2 regions of the Marinococcus sp. LNSP9103-4 genome follow, and region 1 is predicted to be linked to the other one. Evidence: riboswitches for the same ligand, from Rfam matches in the RefSeq annotation. Region 1 holds a riboswitch; the other holds the start of a gene.
What was found. A riboswitch is a leader RNA that binds a small molecule or an ion and turns the genes downstream of it on or off. The one in region 1 is predicted to bind thiamine pyrophosphate.
Positions count from the first base shown of each region.

Region 1 (5,773 bases):
GGAGCTGGTGTCACTCGGAAAAGCGAACGCAGAAATTATGGAATTTCAAACGAATGAAGCGACGCCGATTGTCGGACAGACGCTCCAAAGCATTGAATTTCCCGCATCTGCGCTGATCAGCGCGATTGTTCGGGACGATGAACTGGTCACTCCGGTTGGTGAGACAATAATCCAGGCCGGTGATTATTTGTATATTCTTGTATCACGTAAAGAAAAACGTATTTTAAAGCAGATGCTCCAGCACGATTACTGAGAAAAAGCGGCCAGCGTTAAGAGGCATTAAATTTGAGGAAAGAAGGAAGGGCTCCGCATGGGTGTGCTGATCAATGTATTGATCCCAATCATTTTAATATTTACGATTGGCTATTTGCTGCAGAAAAGACAGGCAGTGGATATTCGGCCGGTGTCGGCTGTCGCTCTTTATGTATTGACGCCTGCGCTTGTTTTCCGGACATTCTATGAAAGAGAGCTGAACAGCGATATGCTTTCGATGGCTCTGTTTTCCCTGGTATTTTTAGCGGTTATGACCGGGCTGATCAAATTAGTGTCCTACGTGCGTAAATGGCCGAAAGCTAACGAAACCGGCATGATGCTCTCTACCGTGTTTATGAATGCGGGCAATTACGGTGCTCCGTTAATTGCTTTTGCGTTTGGTGATACAGCCTTTGCCTACTCTATCGTTTTTATGGTCATTCAGACGATGCTGATGAATACTGTAGGCGTCTATATCGCAAACAGTGCCAATATGGATGCGGCTGACGCGTTCCGGACGGTACTGCGGATGCCGGTATTTTATGCACTGCTCGCCGGTATTGTCTTCCAGCTGACCGGGATACCGGTCGGAGCGACCTATTATGAAGCCCTCGATATGCTCGCGAGCGCTGCAATACCGGTGGTTATGATTATCCTGGGGATGCAGCTTGCACGCATATCCGTCAAAAGCATGGATTGGAAGCTTGTTAGTGCAGGTACGTTTTTACGGCTTGTATTCGCGCCGGCTCTCGCTTACGTAATTGCCCTGCTGCTGCAGACCAGCGACACGTTAACGACCGTGCTGGTTGTTTCAACAGCGATGCCGAGTGCAGCAACCATGGCAATGATTTCTGTACAATTTGATTCCAACCCCCAGCTTGTTTCGAGTATTACACTGGTGACGACTATTTTAAGCGTTCCTTCCCTGTGGGTGGTGCTGTCGATTTTCCAGGCATAAAATTCCGCATCGAATTGACGGAAGAAGAGTACCGCGTTATGATATAAATAATATTAACCACTAGGGGTGCCTGTTGGCTGAGACAGCGTAAAGCTGATCCCTTTGAACCTGATCTGGATTATACCAGCGGAGGGAAGTGGGGAAGAGATGCCAATACGACTATCTCCCCCGCTTTCTAAATGAAAGCGGGGTTTTTTGTGGAAAATATTATATTTGCTGGGGGTGCCTGCTGAGGCTGAGACCGGAGAACTATCCGGAACCCTTTGAACCTGATCTGGAGAGCCAGCGGAGGGAAGCAGCCATGTTGAACCTTTTAACAGGCAGCCTCCTTCCTTCTGGAAGGAGGCTTTTTTATGGATTACAAACCGAAGCCATGTATACATGCGGTATCGCCGCCGGATATAACAGTGGGGGCGTGGAGCGAAAAAACGAGGGAGCTCACAGGAATCGTCGATTACGTGCATATACGTGCGCCTGAATGGACAAAGCGTGAAAAGGAAAGGGCCGTCGAGCTGGCATTAAAAGAAGGAACCGCCCCCGCGCAGCTGATCATAAATGATGAACCGGAGCTTGCTGCTGCATATGGGCTGGCCGGTACCCACCTGCCGGAGCGTCGTGCAATCTATCCGGCATCTGTAAGCTGGGGGCAGTCGATACACTCTATAGAGGCAGCGAAAAGAAGTGAACAGGAGGGAGCATCATGGCTGTATTTTGGTCATGTGTTTGCCTCAGACAGTAAACCTGGAAAGCCGCCGCGCGGAGTCCGGGCGTTGAAAGCTGTGGCGGAAAGCGTCCGCATCCCCGTGATTGCCATCGGAGGAATTGATGCTGACAAGGCAGCAGAAGGTATAAACTGCGGAGCGTCCGGGGTGGCAGCCATTGCATATTTTTATGATGCGGCAGAACCCGGGAAAGCAGCCGAAGAGCTCAGAATCCGGTTAAGGAGTGATGACAATGAAGGCTGATACAGAAGTTCTTATTGTGGGCGCAGGGGTACAGGGATGCTCGCTTGCGTATCAGTTAAGCAAACGGGGGCGTCGTGTGATGGTCATCGAAAAAGAAACCATCGCTTCCGGAGCATCAAAAGCGGCTGCCGGTATGCTCGGAGCCCAGTCTGAATGGGAGGGGCCTGGCCTTTTTCAGGAATTCGCCCTGGAAAGCCGGGAGCTGTTTAAAGAACTGGTCCCTGAAGTGGAAGCGCTTAGCGGAATGGACGTTTCCTACGTGAACAACGGAATGCTGAAGCCTGTATGGGATAAGGCGGGCGAAAAAAAATACCAGCGCGCTGCAGGAAGCAGCTACGGCTCGGAGTGGCTTTCGCCATATGAAGCACTGCGCAGGGAGCCGGCGCTTTCCGAAAATATCCGGGGCGCCTGGTCCATTCCAAAAGACGGCCAGCTTCGTGCCTATGAATGGACAATGGCTCTTGCCAAAGCAGCAAAGGCCCGCGGGACAATGGTACGGGAAAATACTTCAGTGGATCGTCTTTTGGAAGCTGACGGCCGCGTTTACGGTGCGAAAACAAGTGAAGGAGTTGTTGAAGCGGAAGAAGTTGTTTTTACCGGGGGAAGTGCCGGGGCGGAGCTGTTGGATGAGAAGGAGTTCACCCTCTATCCGGTGAAAGGGGAGTGTTTGTCCATACGCATGCCCCGGGAGAATTTGAGACACACCCTCCACACTCCGCAGGTGTATATTGTTCCGAAAAAGGACGGGGAAATCTTTATAGGCGCTTCAGAAAAACCCGGTGACTCGAGTACAGGGGTCACTGTAGCTTCGGTACAGGAGCTGATGAAAGCAGCTGTGCATTTAGTGCCGGGGCTGAAGCATGCGAATGTTGAAAGGCTTTGGAGCGGTGTCCGGCCGCAGACAGGAGACGGGCTGCCATATATGGGACAGACCGAACGGGGTTTGTGGGTAATGACCGGACATTACAGAAACGGTATTTTGCTTTCAGCACTGAGCGGAAGCTGGATGGCTGACCGGATCGAGGGGAAAAGCGTTCGCGAGGACTGGAAGCACCTGTTTGCCGTAGATCCTCAAATACGAAAGGGAGGAATTATTCATGCAGATCACGCTTAATGGTCAATTACAGAATATTGAGAACAGTACCACGGTAGCCGATTTACTTGAAGAGCTTCAGATCGCCCACAAAAAAACAGTGGTGGAGCGCAACGGCACTATTGTAATTGAAGAATTTCACCAGCAGGAAGGTTTAATGGACGGGGATAGAATCGAAATCACTCATTTTGTAGGAGGCGGATGAACAAATGCTTAGTATCGGCAATATGACGTTTGAATCGAATTTATTTCTCGGCACCGGGAAATATAAAGACGCCAGGACGCAGCTGCAGGCTGTAGAAGCATCGGAAACAGAGGTACTGACCTTTGCCGTTCGCAGAATGAACCTGTTTGACAGCAGCCAGCCTGATCCATTTGAACAGATGGACGTCTCAAAGTACCGGCTGCTGCCAAATACAGCCGGGGCCAAAACAGCTGAAGGAGCTGTGCGCACTGCGAAGCTGGCAGAGGCGGCCAACATGTGTGACATGATTAAAGTAGAAGTGATCGGCTGCGATAAAACGCTTCTGCCGGATCCGGTGGAAACGCTCCGGGCCTCAGAACAGCTGCTGAACGAAGGGTTTACTGTCCTTGCCTATACGTCCGATGACGTTGTGCTCGCCAGAAAGCTTCAGGAGCTTGGGGTTCATGCAGTGATGCCGGGAGCCTCCCCTATAGGCACGGGGCTTGGGATCATTAACCCATACAACCTGTCCCACATTATTGAACAGGCGGAAGTCCCGGTGATTGTAGATGCAGGTATTGGGAGTCCGAAGGATGCTGCTTATGCTATGGAGCTCGGCGCTGATGGTGTCCTGCTGAATACGGCCGTTTCGGGCGCGGGCGATCCTGTAAAAATGGCAGAAGCGATGAAATTGGCAGTGAGGGCCGGAGCGCTTGGCGCAGAAGCAGGGCGCATAGATAAAAAATTCTACGCCCAGGCGAGCAGCCCTTTAGGAGGCCTCAGTATTTGAATACGGAAGAACGTTTTTCCCGGCAGCGGTTATTTCACGGAATCGGCCGAAGGGGACAGAAAAGGCTGCAGGAGGCCCACGTCATAGTAGTAGGTGCCGGAGCTCTCGGGAGTTTAACAGCCGAAACTCTCATACGCGCGGGGATCGGAAAATTAACGTTGATTGACCGTGACTATGTGGAGGAAAGCAATCTTCAGCGTCAGCAGCTTTATACGGAAGCGGACGCAGCGACCTATACGCCAAAAGCAGAGGCGGCGAAAAAACGACTGCTTGATATTCAGAGTGATGCTTCTATTGAAATCATTGTGGGAGAAGCAGATCCGGCCCTGCTCGAAAATTGTATGCCTGCAGACCTTATTATTGACGGACTCGATAATATGGAGACACGGCTGATGATTAATGATACAGCGTTGAAGCACCGGATTCCGTGGATTTACGGAGCCTGTGTGGGCGCCTACGGACTGAGCTATACCGTAAGGCCGGGGCAAGGGCCGTGCCTGCGCTGCCTGATGAAGGGCATTGCGATGGAAGGAGAAACGTGTGATACGGTGGGAATTATAGCTCCGGCTGTTCAATTCGTAAGCGCCACTCAGGTGACCGAAGCGATGAAGCTGCTTACCCATTCCTTTGATCAGCTCCGCGGGACACTGTGGTCGTTTGATGTATGGTCGAACGAAAGCTCTTCCATTCATGTGAACTCGCTGCAGGATAAGCATTGTCCTTCCTGCGGGGAATCGCCAGCTTATCCCGCGCTCGCATGGAGTGGGAGAAGCAAGGCGGAAACGCTGTGCGGCAGAGATGCGGTGCAGGTGAAGCCTCTTCCAGACATGCAGGTATCGCTCGAGCGGACGGCGGACGTTCATAAGCAGCACGTCTCCAAAGCGAATCGGCATCTGCTGGTGTTAAATATTGAAAATAAGCGGCTGGTGCTTTTTAAAGACGGAAGAGCCATCATTCACGGCGTTTCTGGGGAAGTAGAAGCAAGATCGTTATACCAGAGATATATTGGAGGATAAATATTCCTTGTTTCATTTTACGGGCGGAGTGGTAATATTCCTTGCAAGGAGGGGGAACTATTGCCTACCGCTCGTATTTTTGTAACCGTAGAAGAAGCACAAAAGGCTGTAGATAAATTAAAGATGCAGGGCATCCAAAGGGAACAGATTTATGCTTTGGCTCTGGAGGCGGAAAAAGCGACTGCAAAAGAATTGAAAGTCAGTGATACAGAGGCAGACGTTAAAAGTCCGGTGGAGTTCGTGAAACAGTTCTTCCGCAACGGTGCGTCCGATATTTATGAACGATTAATAAAGCTTGGATACGGTGATAAAGAAGCCCGGGATCTGAGTGAACAGCTGAAGGAACATAATATACTAATTGCCGTGGATGAAGATCCGGAAAAATTCTCTTTTGACAAGTGAATCTTTTCCGGATTTTGTTCAGCTTTGGGGCCCGCGCCGCTAAACAGGCTTCCTCCGCTTTTCTATGTCCAGCTGCGGAGCCTAACCGCTCGGGGTTACTTTCCATCCGGTTC
Region 1 covers NZ_JBQLIA010000004.1:159,525-165,297, forward strand. Annotated here, with positions in the region: gene ACTRXG_RS04605 (potassium/proton antiporter) at 1-253, shown strand, start outside; gene ACTRXG_RS04610 (AEC family transporter) at 311-1,210, shown strand; TPP riboswitch at 1,263-1,362, shown strand; TPP riboswitch at 1,419-1,521, shown strand; gene ACTRXG_RS04615 (thiamine phosphate synthase) at 1,564-2,175, shown strand; gene thiO (glycine oxidase ThiO) at 2,165-3,289, shown strand; gene thiS (sulfur carrier protein ThiS) at 3,273-3,473, shown strand; gene ACTRXG_RS04630 (thiazole synthase) at 3,478-4,242, shown strand; gene ACTRXG_RS04635 (ThiF family adenylyltransferase) at 4,239-5,258, shown strand; gene ACTRXG_RS04640 (general stress protein) at 5,319-5,660, shown strand.

Region 2 (5,773 bases), on a different contig from region 1:
TTCCCATCCAGTGAGGACACGTGCGAGCGTGCTCTTTCCTGCTCCGTTTGCACCGACTAGAGCAGTCATTCCCCCTGGGTACAGGGAAAAAGATACGTTTTCGAAAACCGTTTGCTCGCCATAGGCAAAGGCCGCCTGCTTCACCTCCAGAACAGGTGGTTCAAGTGAAGGATCACTTACCTTTTTCGGCTGCGGCAGAGATGCAAGAACTGCTGCAGCGGAATAATCCGCTGCAAACCTCTCCCATTCCAATAAAGTAATGGGAAGAGCGGATTTGGGATCCTCTGACTTTTTCAGTAATTTCTTTCCGGCTTCTGCAGGAGCCGGCAGCCATACTCCTTCTGCTTCGAGTACAGCTGCATGAGAATTGAATATACGTGCCGGGCTTCCATCCGCAGACACCTGGCCATCGTGGTTCAATACGATCACCCGGTCTACCCACTCCATTACTTCATTTAATTGATGCTCAATCAAAACCAGTGTTTTATCACTATCTGCTGCAATGCGGCCAAGAAGCGAAGCCACTGCTTGCCGGCTTACCGGATCGAGCTGGGAGAGCGGTTCATCCAGAATCCATATCCGCGGATTCACAGCAGCTAAACAGGAAACAGCTATTTTTTGCTTCATCCCGCCGGACAGTGTGTCGATACGGGCATCAATGCAGTGAAGCATATCTGTAAATTGTAAGGCTTCGTGTATGCGGGCCTCGATATCACCTGCAGGCACCCGCAGATTTTCAAGCGTGAATACAAGCTCTTCCCGCACGGTCGGCATGCAGAACTGGGTATCCGGATCCTGGAACAAAAGCGCCGCCTGCCTGGCGGCCTCCGTAATACTTTTCACCGCCGGATTTTCCCCAAACACGCTCAGACCGCCCGAAACCTGCGCCTCCACAGAACGCGGAAGAATTCCCTGGATAGCGAGAGCAAGCGTACTTTTGCCTGAACCGCTCGGACCGAGCAGCAGCACGTTTTCCCCAGTACATATTTCTGCTGAAAAACCTTCTATCGAAGGCTTAGCAAAAGGGTACGCAATGGTCAATTTGTCTGCGTAAATCATACAGCATCCCTCTGCTGGCCGAGACGGTATTGACGGCCAAGGGCAAAGCGGTCAAGCACTCCAGTCTTTACCAGCGCATCCGCAAAGCTTTTCCCTGCCCATCCGGCTAAAAGAGCGCCGCTTATAAGCATTGTTACCAGCATAAATACAACAACAGAACCTGCGTACTGGCTGAATCCATAAAGGGCATACTGGGTTAAAAATGCAGCAAACGTTCCGGCCGACCCGGCAAGCATTAATACTGGCAGACGGAACACCCGGTAAAAAACAGAGCGAAAATCAATTCTGCAGCGAGCCCCTGGGTGAAGCCGAGCACGAGCACTGCTCCTGCACTGACAGACCCCGCCATAACTTCAGTGCCAGCCGCAATAAGCTCTGCAAGCAGCGCCGCTCCCGGTTTTTGAACGATATAGGCACAAATCACAGGCGCAAGGATCCAGAAGCCCGCCATCAGGCCTCCTCCAACTGGGCCGAAGATGCCGGTAACCATTTGTCCCAGCAGCACCCAAAGAAGATAAAGGACGCCGAGAACTGCTGAAATAAACGAGATGACGACAATATCCCGGAGGTTTAAGCGTTTGTTTATCATTAGACTTTTTCCCCGTCTGTTAACGTTCTGGCAAAGGGCCAGTCTTTTGCATAATAAGCGTCCTCAAAAAACATATACTCAAGCTGGCACCCTTCCATAAACAACGTCCGCCAGCGCTGTTTTTCTTCTTCTGTGGCTGTTTCTGCCAGTTCATCAAGGCGGTCAATATATTTATACATTTCCCTTTCCTCACGGTCCCCGTAAAAACGAATCCAGTCATTGAACGGATGGGTTTCGTCCGGCTGCACTTCCTCCATCAGCCTTTCACCCACATACAAATACACCCACGGGCAGGCAAGCGTTACCGCAATTACATCACCAAGTGTTCCTTTTTCGGCATGGTGCAGCATGTGAAGCACGTAATGCTGAGATACCGGAGCAAGCGCATAGCCCTGCAATTCCTCATAGCCCACGCCCGCCTGCTCACACAAATTATGATGCGGGTGCGTTTCGCTGTTTAAAACAAAATCAATGGTATCTTTAAACATAACCATGTCTTCTCTTGACGTACACTTTGTTACCCCAATTGCTTTTGCCTTGATCATGGCGTTTAAGTATTCAAAATCCTGCTTCACGTAATGGATAAGAGATGCTTTTGGGAGCTCCCCTTTCCCGATACCCTGTACAAACGGATTTCTCCAGCAGGCTTCAAAAATGTGCTCTGTGTCCTGCCATAAAAGCTCTGAAAATTTCATTGTAACTTCCTCCTTTAAATTAGGAGGGAACCACTACGGGCAGTCAGGACCAATGGGGCAAAAAAAGCCACTCCATTGGTGGAGTGGCTTAGAATAAACGTCCTCTATGGTAAAGCTTGTGCTTTTGAAATAGACGTATTCTGCCGTCTCCACTTTCCTACGCTGGCCTTAACCAGATCAGGTTCAAAGGGATTAAGGTTAGTCCTTATCTCAGCCGCTTTCGGCACCCCTAGTGGATTCCCTATTAAGTTGTCTACACTTTATCATATTATGTCAGGAAGTCAAAGGTGATTTTTATAATCCGCCTTCTCCCTCTGAGCAAAAATCTGCATTCAAAAACCCTGCAGGCCTATGCCAACAGGGTTTTTCTGCATATTACGCGCGGTTCGCCACAGCCCGCGTTTCCTGATAAAAACGTTCGAATTCGGCTACGACATTATCAAGAAAATCAATCGTGCCCTGATCTGTTAAATCTCCGTTTTCATTCATTTTTTCATGGACGGCTCCGATCAGTACTTCATTTCCAGGCAGTACTTTTGCACTCATACCGGGAGCGCTCAGAATCTGGCGAAGATGCATCTGCGCTTTCACTGTGCCCAGGCCTCCAAGAGAAGCTCCTACAAGCATGGTTGGTTTGCCGGCAAAGTCGTAATCGACCCGGGAATTCCAGTCAAGAGCATTTTTAAGCACGCCGGAAATCGAACCGTTATATTCCGGAGTGGCGATAAGCACGGCGTCCGCTTCACGTACAGAACGCTTGTATTCCTGCACATAGTCCGGAGCGTTGCTTTCCTCATCCTGATCATAGTGCGGAAGATCGCGGATATCTAAAATATTAATATCCATGATGTCACTGTAACGATCCTGCATGTACTCCACTAACTTTCCGTTAAATGATTCCTGGCGAATACTTCCTACGATAGCTGCTACTTTCATTTGAACTTTCATCCTTTCGTGTTGAACTTCATTTATATATCATACACACACGTTACTGGCTGTTTCAAGTTATCTGCTTACTTTTTGTAAGTGCCTGATGCAGAGCTGTGTTCTTTTTCTGCACACGCTCCTCCCAGTATTCCCTGTCCCAGTCCGCAAGCTGTTCCGGAGCGACCGCCTGCTCCATGTAACGGGAAAATGAATCCACTTCCTTTAACACAGACGGATCTCCTGTTTTCACGAGCATCGTCAGTGCTTCCATGCAGGCTCCCATTACCGAAATATCTTCGTAACCGTACAATCTCACCTGATAAAAGCTTTTATATAAATATTCCCTAAAGGGTTTTACAGGCATGAATAACCGCAGCTCATTCTGATTGTCAGCGAAGTATTGGTCATTTTTGTGTTCATGGCTGAGTTCGGAAAGCAGTGCCCCAATACGGTTGATGCAGTTCGCTGCTGTGTGTGGATCATTGATTGCAGGCGAAATGGCCCGCAGCGCTATTTCTACAATTTTCTGCATGGAGAATTCGATGTCCTGAACATTGCTTCTCTCTTCTCCTACTAATAAAAAACTTCTCAATATTTTCGGGGATAAACTATGCTTTGACCAATAGCGAAATAAAGGCTCTCCCTGATGAACGTAGTCTCCTACCTGGAACAGGCATTCAACCACGGCTCCCTGCTGCCTGGCCCATTCAATCAGTTCAGGCATTTTCACCATATTGGTATACCCCGACCGTTCGGCATAAACGATTGCTTCTTCGTCATTTCGAAAATCATCGCTCCATTCGCTGAAGCTGTGCACCCCCGAATAAGTGTAGGCATCCCGGATCACCCTGGAGGCATCAGATCTTATATGGCTGATCAAATGATTCACCTGCAGCCACTGGGTGGAGTGATAAATAAAGATAATAAAAAAAGCCAGACAGCCAAGCGCCACAAGAACTGTCAGCATTGGCATCAAAATTTGGCTACTGCCTTCGCTCGAAAAAAGCAGCATATTTACCAGAGTAAATAATACCCCAAACGTAAATACCCCAAGTGTATGCTGCGTCGTCGGGCTTTTCATGAAATCCTGCAGAGCCCTTGGGGTAAACTGTGTGGCATACGTGGTCAGAACGACCATAATCGAAGAAAAACTTATGGTTGTCAACGTCAGCAATGCCGTCACTAATGCACTGTATAAAGAAGTAGCAGTGTTATTTTCCACGATCAGCATAGAAGGCATATTATTGTAAACTGGCCGCAGCACCTGCTGATCCATGATAGAAGCGCCTATTACTATTATTAAGCTAAGAATACCGTAGCATCCTGGAATAAACCAAAACTTGTCCCTGAGTTGTACATACCATTTCTGTTTTTTCATGATTTACCTCCATCTCTGTCATGCAATCCCGCCATTATAAAGGAAATCATCAAACAATGCATTTCTTATACGAATGTTTTACAATAGTATTTGATACTGAATAAAAGGAGACAAATGATGGTAACGTTAAAGACAGAACGAGAGATTGAGCTTATGCATGAAGCAGGAAAAATTCTTGCCGCCTGCCATAAAGAAATCGCCAAAATGGTCAAACCAGGCGTCACTACAAAACAAATTGACGATTTTGTCGAAAAATTTCTGGCAGAACGCGGCGCAACTCCTGAACAAAAAGGGTTTCAGGGATACAAATATGCCACCTGCGCCTCGGTAAACGATGAAATCTGCCATGGTTTCCCAAGATCCCGCCCTCTTGAAAACGGTGACCTCGTTACAATCGATATGGTTGTAAATTTAAACGGAGCCCTGGCGGATTCCGCCTGGACCTATGCGGTTGGGGAAGTAAGCAGTGAACTCGAACGGCTGATGGAGGTTACAGAAGCATCTTTATATAAAGGTATTGAACAGGCCAAAGTCGGCAACCGGATCGGTGATATCGGACATGCGATTCAAACATATGTCGAACATGAAGGCTTCTCGGTCGTCCGGGATTTTACCGGGCACGGCATCGGGCCCACTCTCCACGAAGACCCGCAAATCCCTCATTTCGGTGCCCCCGGCAAAGGCGGCCGCTTAAAGCCGGGCCATGTTATTACGATCGAGCCAATGGTTAACACTGGCGGCTGGCAGAGCAAAATGACCTCCAACGGGTGGACCGCCACTACCCGGGACGGAGGCTATTCCGCCCAGTACGAGCATACCATTGCGATCACAAAAGAAGGCCCGGTTATTTTAACGGGCCAGGAAAGCGTATAAACGTCAAAAAGCGCGGCCTTTAGGGACCGCGCTTTTCATCACTTATAAATTTTCAATCTTATTGTCTTCATAGTCCTGCTGACGTGCTGCTTCGACCTGCATGATGTTTTCAATCGTGCGAACCGATTCCTCTACGCTCATGCTGTGAGACTGCTGCATCCCTTTGTCGATCATTTCAGTTGTGTTCAGTTGACTGTTTGTCAAAACAATAATGCCTCCTTTGAGTATGTTTACATAATAAACCATTTCCCA
Region 2 covers NZ_JBQLIA010000040.1:168-5,940, reverse strand. Annotated here, with positions in the region: gene ACTRXG_RS16495 (ABC transporter ATP-binding protein) at 1-1,059, opposite strand, end outside; gene ACTRXG_RS16490 (ABC transporter permease) at 1,056-1,295, opposite strand; gene ACTRXG_RS16485 (ECF transporter S component) at 1,295-1,648, opposite strand; gene tenA (thiaminase II) at 1,648-2,343, opposite strand; TPP riboswitch at 2,481-2,584, opposite strand; gene ACTRXG_RS16475 (NADPH-dependent FMN reductase) at 2,719-3,279, opposite strand; gene ACTRXG_RS16470 (DUF2254 domain-containing protein) at 3,344-4,648, opposite strand; gene map (type I methionyl aminopeptidase) at 4,766-5,521, shown strand; partial or broken gene ACTRXG_RS16460 (YuzK family famiily protein) at 5,564-5,773, opposite strand, start outside.
Region 2: it holds a riboswitch for thiamine pyrophosphate, as region 1 does, so the genes downstream of both, tenA (thiaminase II) here and ACTRXG_RS04615 (thiamine phosphate synthase) in region 1, are expected to answer to the same signal.